Linked DNA regions of Pseudonocardia sediminis. The protein of the gene in region 1 binds, or shares a complex with, the protein of each later gene. Links are inferred from orthologs where the notes say so. Each region holds a gene or a part of one and is shown in the gene's direction. Other genes may lie near its edges.

Region 1 (5,788 bases):
CGTACCGCCGATCGGTCTCGGCGAGGAGTGCTCGGTCACCGCCGACGACGGCGTGCGGATCGCCTGCGAGGAGATCGAGACCCCGGACGGCGAGAAGCCGGCGCTGACCGTCGTCCTCGTGCACGGGTTCGCCCTGGACCGGCGCACCTGGCAGGAGCAGCGCGCGTTCCTGGCCGGGCTGGCCGAGCCGCGGATCCGGTTCGTGCTCTACGACCAGCGCAGCCACGGCCGCTCCGAGCGGGCCCCGCAGGCCAGCTGCACGATCGAGCAGCTCGGCCACGACCTGGACGCGGTGATCCGGGCGCTCGCGCCGGAGGGACCGCTGGTGCTGGTGTCGCACTCGATGGGCGGCATGACCGTGATGGCGCTGGCCGAGCAGAACCCGGACCTGTTCCACGAGCGGGTGGCCGGCGTCGCGCTGATCTCCACCTCGGCCGGGGACATGGCGTCCGGGCTGCCCGGCACGTTCCTGTCCCGGCGCAACCCGCTGACCCGCGGGCTCGGGATGCTGGCGGCGTGGCAGCCGGGCCTGGTGGAGACCGGGCGCCGGGCGCTCGGCGACGTCATCTGGGCGATCACCAAGCGGTTCGCCTACGGCGACCGCCACGTCGACCCGCGGATGGTCGACCTGGTCGACACCATGATCGACTCGAACGCGGTGGGCGCGCTCACCGACTTCGTCGACACCCTCGGCACGCACGACCGGGTCGCGGCGCTGCCCGGCCTGTCCGGCTGCGAGGTGCTCGTGCTCGCCGGCGACGCGGACCGGATCATCCCGTACCGGCACAGCGAGGTGATCGCGGCCGCGCTGCCGACCGCGCGCCTGGTCCGGCTGACCGGCGTCGGGCACATGCCGATGCTGGAGCAGTCCGAGCGCGTCGACGACGAGCTCGCCGACCTGATCGAACGCAGCCTGGAGCGCTCGCGCAGCGGACGGTTCCGGCTGCGCCGCCCGCGCCGCAGCACCGAACCACCCGCCGGGGCCGACGCCCCGACGAAGGGCCGCGGCGGTGCCCGTGGGCGCCGATCGAAGAAGCGGGCGTGAGCACCCGCCGACATACTCCCTCCCGTGGAGGTGGACATGAGTACAGCGGGGATCGTCGAGGGCGAGCGCGAGCTGCCGACCGTCGACGACACCGAACGCCTCGGCGAGGAGCTCGGCGGGCAGCTCGGGGCCGGTGACCTGCTCCTGCTCGCCGGTCCGCTCGGGGCGGGCAAGACGGCGCTGGTCCGCGGCCTGGCCCGCGGGCTCGGGGTGGCCGGCGCGGTCACGTCGCCGACGTTCGTGATCGCACGCGAGCACCCGTCGGCGGGCGCGGGACCGGCGCTGGTGCACGTCGACGCCTACCGCCTCGGCCTGGCCGAGGGAGCCGACGTCGCGGCCGAGCTGGACGACCTGGACCTCGACACCGACCTCGAGCACGCCGTCGTCGCGGTGGAGTGGGGCACCGGCGTGGCCGAACGTCTCTCCGACCGGTCGGTGCACGTCACCCTCGAACGCCGCCCCGACGACGTGCGGATCGCGACCATCCGCCGCGGCTGAGGGGTCGTGAGCGGATACCGTCGCCCCGGCAGCGATTTCCGCGCACGGCCGGTGGTGGGACGGCGGGCGGCGGGGCCTGGGGACCGGACCCGCGCCGGGCGCTCGTAGTCTGGCCGGTGTGCTGGTACTGGCCCTGGACACCGCGACCCCCGTGGTCACCGCGGGTCTCGTCGACCTGACCGCCGACGGCTCGTGGCCGTCGGTCCGCGCCGCGCGGGCCCACGACGGGCGCAAGCACGGCGAGCTGCTGATGCCGGCGGTGCTGGAGATCGTCGCCGAGGCCGGGGTGACGCTCGCCGACGTCGAGGCCGTCGTCGTGGGGTGCGGGCCGGGCCCGTTCACCGGGCTGCGGGTCGGGATCGTCAGCGCCGCCGCGCTCGGTGACGCGCTCGGGGTCCCGGTGCACGGGGTGTGCTCGCTGGACGCGATCGCGCTCGCCGCGGCCGGGGAGTTCCCGCCGTCGGAGCGGGCCGCGAGCCCGGGCAACCTGCTCGTCACCACCGACGCCCGCCGTCGCGAGACCTACTGGGCCGTCTACGACCCGGCCGGACGCCGGCTCACCGGCCCGTCGGTGGAGGCCCCGGTGGAGCTGCGCGAGCGGCTGACCGAGCTGTTCGTGGGACGGGCCGTCGGCGACGCCGCGTTCGCCGAGCGGCTCGGCCTGGAGATCGGCGGCCCCGCGTCGCCGCCCCCGGACGGGCTCGCCGCGGCCGCGGCCGGGGTGCTGCTCGCCGGGAGCGAACCGGCCCCGCTGGAACCGCTCTACCTGCGCCGCCCCGACGCCGTCGAGCCGACGGGGCGCAAGCGGGTCACGGCCTGATGGCCGCGCCGTCGCCCGAGGTGACGCTCGGCCCGCTCTACCGGGCCGACGCGCCGCGGTGCGCGGAGCTGGAACGGATCCTGTTCCCCGGCGACGACCCGTGGAGCGCGCAGGCCTTCCGCGACGAGATCGCGATCGGGCACCCCTACTTCGCCGCCCGGATCGGTCACGAGCTGGTCGGCTACGCCGGACTGGCGTTCGTCGCCGGTCCGCCGCAGGCCGAGGCCGAGGTGCACACGATCGGCGTCGACCCGGCCTGGCAGGGCCACGGCATCGGCCGCCGCCTGCAGAACGCGCTGCTGGCCGTCGCCGACGAGATGCACGCGACGGTGTTCCTCGAGGTCCGCACGGACAACGAGCCGGCGCAGACGCTCTACGCCTCGACCGGCTTCACCGTCGTCGGCCTGCGCAAGCGCTACTACCGCCCCAGCAACGCCGACGCCTACACGATGCGCCGCGACCCGGCGTGATCGCAGCCTCGGCGGCGATCCACGACACCGCTGACGCGTATCGCCGCCGATCCGCTGATCAACGGTGTGCTCAGGACGTCGCCGAGAGGTAGGTCAGGAAGCGGAGCTCGTCGTGGGTCAGGGCGAGGGTCCGCATCGGCAGGATCTCCGCGAGCTGGGCCGGGGTACGTGCGCTGACGATCGGTGCCGTGACGGCCGGTTGCGCGGCCAGCCAGGCCAGCGCGACCGACGGGACGGGCACCTCGTGCCCGGCCGCGATCTCGTCGAGCCCGGCCAGCACCGCCTGCCCCCGGGAGTCCAGGTAGGCCCGCGCCCCCTCGGCGCGCGGGCTGCCCGGGTCCGGACCGTCGGCGCGGTACTTGCCGGTCAGGAACCCCTTGGCCAGGCCGTAGTACGGGTAGCACGGCAGCTGCTCGGACTCGATCAACGGCGCCAGGGCGGCCTCGAACCCGTCGCGCTCCATCAGGTTGTAGTGCGGCTGCACGGCGGTGAACGCGGTCAGCGAGTCCCGCGCGGAGATCTCCAGCGCCGAGCGGATCCGCTCGGCGGAGAAGTTCGACGCCCCGATCGCGCGGACCGAGCCGTCGCGGACCAGCGCGTCGAACGCGTCGAGGGTCTCCTCCTGGGCGGTGTCCGGGTCGTCGCGGTGCGCCCAGTAGAGGTCGATCCGGTCGGTCCGCAGCCGCCGCAGCGAGTCCCGCGCCGCGGCGGCGATGTTCTCCGCGGACAGCCCCGTCCGCCCGGGCAGCGCGCCGACCTTGGTGGCCAGCACGACGGCGTCCCGGTTCCCGCGTGCGGCCATCCACTCGCCGAGGATCGTCTCGGACTCGCCGCCGGAGTTGCCCGGCGCGCGGAACGTGTACGAGTCCGCGGTGTCGATCATCGAACCGCCGGCCTCGACGAACGCGTCCAGCACCGCGAACGACGCGTCCCGGTCCGCCGTCCACCCGAACACGTTCGCCCCGAGCACCAGATCCGCCACGCCGACGACGCTACCCACCGGCCCGCACCGGCACTCGTGCGCCATCGGTCCCTCGTAGCGGTACGCGAGCCGCACGAGTGCCGGGTCGCCCGGCCCGCGGGTCCGGCACCCGTGCGGCATCGGTTCCGTGTCGCGGCACGGCAGCGTCATGAGTGCCGGGCCGTGCGGCGCCGTGCGGCGGGGCCCGGCGTCAGGCGGGGTTCAGGCCGGGGTTGCGGTCCTCGGTGACGAAGCGGGCGCGGGTCTCGACCGGGGCGCCCGGCTTCTTCACGTACGGGACGACCTTGAACTCGCTCGTCAGGCGGTTCGGCTCGAAGCGGGTCGAGACGTAGCCGCGGCGGTTGTTGTAGAAGCGGATGTGCGGGTTCTCGGCCAGCGTCGTGGCCGTGTCCTTCTGCGTCTCCGAGCCGTCGCCGCCGGAGGTGATCGAGCTCGACACCAGCTCGGTCCCGATCACCGGCGACGACGGGTCGTCGAAGCGGGCCTTGATGTCCGCGCCCCAGTGCGCGTGCACGTCCCCGGTGAGCACGACCAGGTTGCGGGCGCGGGCACGCTTCGTCGCCGCCGTCCAGGAGTCGACGACGCGGTCGCGCGAGCCCGGGTAGCCGTCCCACGCGTCGGGGTTGAACCCGCGTCCGGCGCCCGGGGCGAAGTCGACCTGGGAGAAGAACACCTGCTGGCCCAGCACGTCCCAGCGGGCACGGGACCGGGCGAAGCCGTCGGCGATCCAGCGCTCCTGGGCCGAGCCGGGCAGCGAGCGGGCCGGGTCGGTGCGCTCGGCGCAGTCGGTCCGGAACTCGTCACCGCAGGGCTGGTCGCCGCGGTACTGCCGCGTGTCGAGCATGTGGAACGTGACGAGCCCGCCGAAGCCGACCCGTCGGAAGAGCTGCATGTCCGCCCCGCGAGGGCGCTGCGCGGCGCGCAACGGCATGTTCTCCCAGTACGCGCGCAGCGCCGCCGTGCGCCGGGCGGTGAAGTCGCCGGGCGGGTCGATCGGGAGCTCGCGGACGTCGTCGGCCCAGTTGTTCTCGACCTCGTGGTCGTCGAACACGACCAGCCACGGCGCGGACGCGTGGGCGGCCTGCAGGTCGGCGTCGGCGTGGTACTGCCCGTGCCGCTGGCGGTACCCGGCCAGCGTGGTGGTCTCCGGGCCGGCGTGGTCGCGGACGTTGCCGCCGGGGGCCTCGTAGCCGCCGGCCTCGTACTCGTAGATGTAGTCGCCGAGGTGCAGCACGACGTCCGCGCGCTCCTCGGCGAGGTGGCGGTAGGCGGTGAAGTAGCCGTGCTCGAACTGCGAGCAGGAGGTGAAGCACATGGCCAGCGGCGCCATCGAACCCGGCGACGGCGCGGTGCGGGTGCGCCCGGGCGGCGACAGCGCGGAGCCGGCGCGGAAGCGGTACCAGTACTCCCGGCCCGGGGCCAGGCCGCCGACCTCGACGTGCACGCTGTGCCCCAGCTCCGGGCCGGTCCGGGTGCGGCCGCGGCGCAGGATCCTGGTGAAGCGCTCGTCGAGGGCGATCTCCCACTCGACGTCGGTCGTCCGGTTGCCGAGCCCGCCCAGGCCGTCGTCGGCGGTGGGGTCGGTGGCCAGCCGGGTCCAGAGCACGACGCCGGTGGGCGTCGGCTCGCCGGAGGCCACACCGAGGGTGAACACCTCCCCGGGTGCGGCCGGTCGGGGCCGGGCGGGGGAGGCGGCGAACGCGGTGCCCCCGAGAGCACCGGCGGCGGTCAGGGTGGCGGTGGCGGTCAGTCCGGCGCGCAGGACGTCACGGCGTGTGGTGGGCACTCCGACATCGGATATCGCCCGGACGTGTCCACGGTGGCGACGGCCGGAAGGGCGGGTGAACTCCCGGCGACGAACGTCCCCGGGGCGGGCGATCGGGACCGTCCCGGTGATCTCGGTCGGGTACGGGTGACTCGTCCTGCGACACGTGGTTGTGGCCGCGCGCACGCTCTGGCACTCTCGTGAGTAG
Region 2 (5,170 bases), 4.7 Mb from region 1 along the record:
CGGCGCTCGTCACGAGGATCACCCCGCGCCGGTCGACGGTGTCCGCGAGCGTGCCGCCGACGAGCCCGAAGACCGCGGTCGCGACGCCGGTGACCAGCCCGATCGCTCCGACGCTCAGCGGGCTGCGGGTGAGCTCCCAGACGTCGACGAGCACCGCGACGACGGCGACCCGGCCGCCGAGCATCTGCGCCGTCGTCCCGATCCACAGTAGACGGAAGTCGCGGTGCCGCAGCGGGCGCAGGTCCAGCACCCGGTCCAGGCGGTTCACGTCCCGGGCTGGTCGAGCTTCTCGGTGATGCGGTCCAGGAACCTTCGGCGCGCCAGGGCGACCGTCATGGCGTCGATCCAGGTCTGCAGCGACGAGGGCAGCTCGGCCTGAAGCTCGGCGAAGGCCTGCTCGGTCGCCCGCCACTCCGCCTCCAGGAACGGGACCAGGGCGAGGCCCTCGGCGGTCAGCTCCACCTGCCGGGTCCGCGCGTCGGGGCCGGGCGTGGTCGCGACGAGGCCCTCGCCCCGCATCGCCGTGACGGTCTGGCTCATCGCCGAGTGCGTCACGTCGATCTCGGCGGCGAGCGCCTTCACCGTCATCGGCCCGCGGTGACGCAGGCGGATCAGCGCGATCGTGAACCGCGGCCGCACACCGGTGACGCCCTCCCGTTCGTAGAGGCGGGAGATCTCGCCGTCGAGCCCGTCGAGGAGCTCCTTGAGCGGACGCAGTGCGCTCTCGAGGGTCGGGTCGTCGCCGGCCGCCGCGTTCGTCACAGCGCTAATATAACAGCACTGTCAGGAATGGTGGAGCGGCTGCGCGCAGGCCACGAGCGGCCGGTGGAACACTGGTCGGCGTGTCGCTGGTGCTGGGGATCGAGACGTCCTGCGACGAGACCGGGGCCGGTCTCGTCGCCGACGGGGTGCTGCTCGGGGACGGGCTGGCCTCCAGCGCGGACGAGCACGCCCGCTTCGGCGGGGTCGTGCCGGAGGTGGCGGCGCGGGCGCACGTGAGCGCCGTCGTGCCGATGGTGCGGATGGCCGTCGAGCGGGCGGGGGTGTCGCTGTCCGACGTCGACGCCGTCGCGGTGACGGCCGGGCCCGGTCTGTCGCCGGCGCTGCACGTCGGGGTGGCCGCGGCGAAGGCGTACGCGACGGCGCTGGGGGTGCCGCTGCACGGGGTGCACCACCTGGCCGGGCACGCCGCCGTCGACGTCCTGGAGCACGGGCCGCTCCCCGAGCGCTGCGTGGCGTTGATCGTCTCCGGCGGGCACACGTCGCTGCTGTCGATGGGCGACCTGGCCCGCGACCCGGTCGTCCACCTCGGCGACACCGTCGACGACGCCGCGGGGGAGGCCTTCGACAAGGTCGCCCGCCTGCTCGGCCTGCCCTATCCCGGTGGCCCCGCGATCTCGAAGGCCGCGCTGGAGGGCGACCCGCACGCGGTCGCGTTCCCGCGCCCGATGACCGGCCCACGCGACGCGCCCTTCGGGTTCTCCTTCTCCGGCCTCAAGACGGCCGTCGCCCGGCACGTGGAGGCCACCCACGACGCCGGTCGCGCGCTCGCCGTGCCGGACGTCGCCGCGTCGTTCCAGCAGGCGGTGGTCGACGTGCTGGTGCGCAAGGCCGTCCGCGCATGCCGGGAGCAGGAGTCGGACACGCTGCTGATGGTCGGCGGGGTCGCGGCGAACCGCGCCCTGCGCGAGGGGATGGAGACGGCCTGCGCCGGCGCCGGCATCACCCTGCGCGTCCCCGTCCCGCGCCTGTGTACCGACAACGGTGCGATGATCGCCGCGCTCGGCGACCTGCTGGTGCGCGCCGACGTGCCGCCCGCGGGACTGGCGAGCACCGCCGTCCCGTCGGTGGAGCTCACGGGCGCGCTGGTGCCGGTCCCGCAGCCGGTGTGACTCGTGCTCCCGGCACGGCCGCACCCGTGATCACCTCGTAAGCTCCGCGACGTGCCCGCCGACCGACGACTGCTCCTCGTCCACGCCCACCCGGACGACGAGACGCTGACCACCGGCGGCACCATCGCGCGCTACGCGGCCGACCCGGGGACCGACGTCACCGTCGTGACCGCCACCCTCGGCGAGGAGGGCGAGGTCATCCCGCCCGAGCTGGCCGGGCTCGCCCCCGACCACGCCGACCAGCTCGGCGGCTACCGGATCGGTGAGCTGGCGGGCGCGCTGGAGGCCCTCGGATCGCCGGAGCACCTCTTCCTGGGCGGCACCGGGCGGTGGCGCGACAGCGGCATGGTGCTGGCCGGGCACGGCACCCGCGCCGCGCTCCCGCCGGAGCTGCACCCGCGCGCGTTCGCCGCCCCGGGGCCGTTCGGGACCCAGCTCGCGCAGCTGCTGGAGGTCGTCGACCGGGTGCGCCCGCAGGTCATCGTCGGGTACGCCGACGACGGCGGGTACGGCCACCCGGACCACGTGCGCGTGCACGAGATCTGCGCCGCCGCGGCCGCCGCCCGCCCGGACGTCGTCGCGAAGCTGTACTACGCCGTGCAGTCCCGGTCCGAGCTCGACGCCGGGATCGCCGGTCTCGCCGGCCGGTCCGGGCTGCCGTTCACCGAGCCCGAGCCGGACGAGCTGCCCAGCGTCGCGGACGCCGAGGTGACGACCCGGATCGACGTGACGCCGGTGCGCGCCGCGCGGATCGCCGCGATGCGGGCCCACGCCACCCAGATCTCGGTCTGGAACGACCCGGAGGAGCCGGGGTTCGTGGCCTACGCGATGAGCAACGAGGTGGCCCAGCCGCTGCTCGGGGTCGAGGAGTTCGTGCTCGCCGGGGCGGGACCGGGGTTCGTGACCGACCGCGGCGGCCGGGCCGAGACCGACCTGTTCGAAGGGATCGACCCGTGACCCGAGCCCCGATGATCGTCGCCCTGCTGGTCCTCTCGGTCCTGCTGGCCGTGCTGGAGCTGATCTTCCAGTCGCTCTACATCGGACCGGTGCCGGTCCCGCTCGGGACGCTGATGATCCTGCTGACCATGCCGTGGCTGGTCCGCGCCACCGTCGAGGTCCTGCCGAGCGTCGGCGGCGCCGCCGCGCCGATCCTCGTCTGGTTCCTGACCACCGCCGTCGTCGGTGCCCTCGGGCCCGGCGGGGACGTGCTGCTGCCGCTGGTGTCCGGGAGCTCGCTGGCGTGGCAGACGCCGTTGCTGCTGTTCACCGGCGTCGCGGTCGGGCTGGTCTGCTTCCGGCGGGCGGTCGAGCGCCTGGCCGAGCAGGCTGCCGATGCACGACTCGGCGCCGGTACCGGGCCGCAGACCACCACCAGGAAGGCCCGATCGTGACCGACACCCGTTCCGGAGACCACCCGCGCAGCAACGGCCCGATCAGCGACGACGCCATCGTCACCATCCTGCGCCCGTTCGTGCGGGCGACCCGGCCGGTGCTCGACGGCCTGCGCGAGACCGACCCGTTCGGCCTGCGGTCGCGGGTCGGCCCGGACGCCGTCACCGGCACCGACGTCGAGCCGGAGGAGCGCAAGCTCTCGGACAAGATCCTCGACGCGCTGGCGTCGGTGCAGGTCCCCGGCACCTCGGCCTGGGCGGCGATGGACGTCGAGGCGCGCGAGCACTGGTGGGTCTACCGGGTCGGGCGCTTCACCACGCTGATCGCCGCCATCCCGGGCCTGGGCGGCGCGCTGGCGCGGACGCTGCCGGTGTCCTCGGCGGTCGGCGCGGCCGGGCAGGGACTGCTGCTGGTCGCCGTGGCCGGCGAGCACGGCGTGCACGACGAGCCGCAGCTCGTCTCGCTGCTGGCGTCGGTGCTGTTCCGGCGCGACATCGTCCCGGCGGAGAAGCTCAGTGCCTCCGACGACGCGGCCGCCGACGCGGCGGCGGCGGAGCTGACCGGTGACCTGCACGGCGGCGGTCAGGGCGCCGGGACGACGCTGCGCCGGGTCGGGTCCACGGTGTGGCGGCTGGGCCGGGCGCTGTGGTCGGTCGAGGACGAGCTGGACAAGCGCCCGCACGGTCGCTTCTACCACGAGTGGCTGGGCCTGCTGCCCGTCGTCGGGGTGGTCGGCAAGTACCTGGGGGAGTGGTCCGGTCTCAAGCGCTCGGCCCGCGCGGGCCGCAAGTGGCTGGTCCACCGGGGGCTCGCGCAGGCCTGACCCGCAGGTCTCCGGGGCCCATTCGCGTCACGCCGTCGCGTCCGGGCCGGGGACCAGGTAGTGGTAACGGTGGTGCTCGGTGCAGCCCAGCCGTGCGTAGAGCGCCCGCGCCGGCTCGTTGTCCAGGGCGACCTGCAGCACGGCGAACCGCGCACCCCGCGCCCGGCCCCACGCCGCGGCGTCCGCGGTCAGCCGGGCCGCGACGCCGGTCCGTCGCGCCGACGGGTCGGTGTGCAGCCGGGACAGGTACAGATGGTCGTCGACGACGGTCGCCCGTACGGCGCCGAGCACGTCGCCGTCACGGCGGGCGAGCCCGAACCCCGACTCCGGACCGTCCGGCCCGGGGACGAGCACCCGCTCCCGCGCCGCGGCACCGGGGTCGTCGGGGCCCTCGCCGAACAGGTCCCACCACGCCACGTCCGGGACGGCGTCGAACGCGACGTCGAGGGCGCCGTCCGAGGGTCCGGCGGCGCCGGCGAGTGCGCCGAGGTCCGCGACCAGCGCCGCCACCTCGGAGCCCTGCGCCCAGCCGGCCTCGAGCGCCCACCCGGCCTCCCGCACCCGGTTCGACCACGGCGAGCCCTCCGGTGTCGCGACGACCGGCGGGATCGCGTGCTCGGCGGCGAACGCGCGCACCGCGGCCAGGGCGTCGGTCACCGGCATCCCGGGGTCGGCGGCGGCCAGCGCGGAGTTCGCGCGGTGGGTGAACCCGTCCGCCGCGCGCAGGCGCCAGCCGCCCAGGTCGCGTCGCGCCACCGGCGGCCAGGCGTCGGCGCAGAGCTGCTCCAGACGGCCCACCGCGGCCCAGGAAGGCCGTCGCGGCGGCGCCGGTGGGACGGCACGGACCGCCACCACGTCGTCGGGATCCACCGTCACCGGGCCGGACCGGGCGTGCACGACGAACGTGCCGTCGCCGGCCTCGGTGAGGTCCCCGACCGCGTCGGTGAACCGGGGCCCCGGCCCGCCGTCGGCAAAGATCCGCCTGCGCAGCGAGACACGCTGCCCCACCAGGGCTGCGAGCCGGTCGTCGAACCGCTGGGTGGATTCCAACTGAGGCGCACCT

What was found. Proteins that work in one complex are often made in the same cells at the same time.
Region 2: the proteins of tsaB (region 1) and tsaD are in contact, whole or in part, in a solved structure (PDB 4WQ4), measured with the Escherichia coli proteins. The link is inferred for Pseudonocardia sediminis from one-to-one orthologs.

The regions. Positions count from the first base shown.
Region 1 is NZ_SHKL01000001.1:5,548,318-5,554,105, reverse strand. Bases 714-3,512 are described here. They hold tsaB (tRNA (adenosine(37)-N6)-threonylcarbamoyltransferase complex dimerization subunit type 1 TsaB), read left to right. Parts: upstream 714-1,661; coding sequence 1,662-2,363; downstream 2,364-3,512. Other genes in these bases: EV383_RS25925 (aldo/keto reductase), read right to left, coding at 2,904-3,512; rimI (ribosomal protein S18-alanine N-acetyltransferase), read left to right, coding at 2,363-2,833; tsaE (tRNA (adenosine(37)-N6)-threonylcarbamoyltransferase complex ATPase subunit type 1 TsaE), read left to right, coding at 1,082-1,543; EV383_RS25945 (alpha/beta fold hydrolase), read left to right, coding at 714-1,045. Also shown: more of EV383_RS25945, read left to right, coding at 1-713; more of EV383_RS25925, read right to left, coding at 3,513-3,860; EV383_RS25920 (alkaline phosphatase D family protein), read right to left, coding at 4,006-5,601. UniProt on the Escherichia coli protein: Required for the formation of a threonylcarbamoyl group on adenosine at position 37 (t(6)A37) in tRNAs that read codons beginning with adenine.
Region 2 is NZ_SHKL01000001.1:897,118-902,287, forward strand. Bases 1-2,867 are described here. They hold tsaD (tRNA (adenosine(37)-N6)-threonylcarbamoyltransferase complex transferase subunit TsaD), read left to right. Parts: upstream 1-842; coding sequence 843-1,892; downstream 1,893-2,867. Other genes in these bases: EV383_RS04390 (MFS transporter), read right to left, coding at 1-268; EV383_RS04395 (MarR family winged helix-turn-helix transcriptional regulator), read right to left, coding at 265-762; mshB (N-acetyl-1-D-myo-inositol-2-amino-2-deoxy-alpha-D-glucopyranoside deacetylase), read left to right, coding at 1,944-2,849; EV383_RS04410 (hypothetical protein), read left to right, coding at 2,846-2,867. Also shown: more of EV383_RS04410, read left to right, coding at 2,868-3,283; EV383_RS04415 (hypothetical protein), read left to right, coding at 3,280-4,107; EV383_RS04420 (GNAT family N-acetyltransferase), read right to left, coding at 4,135-5,157.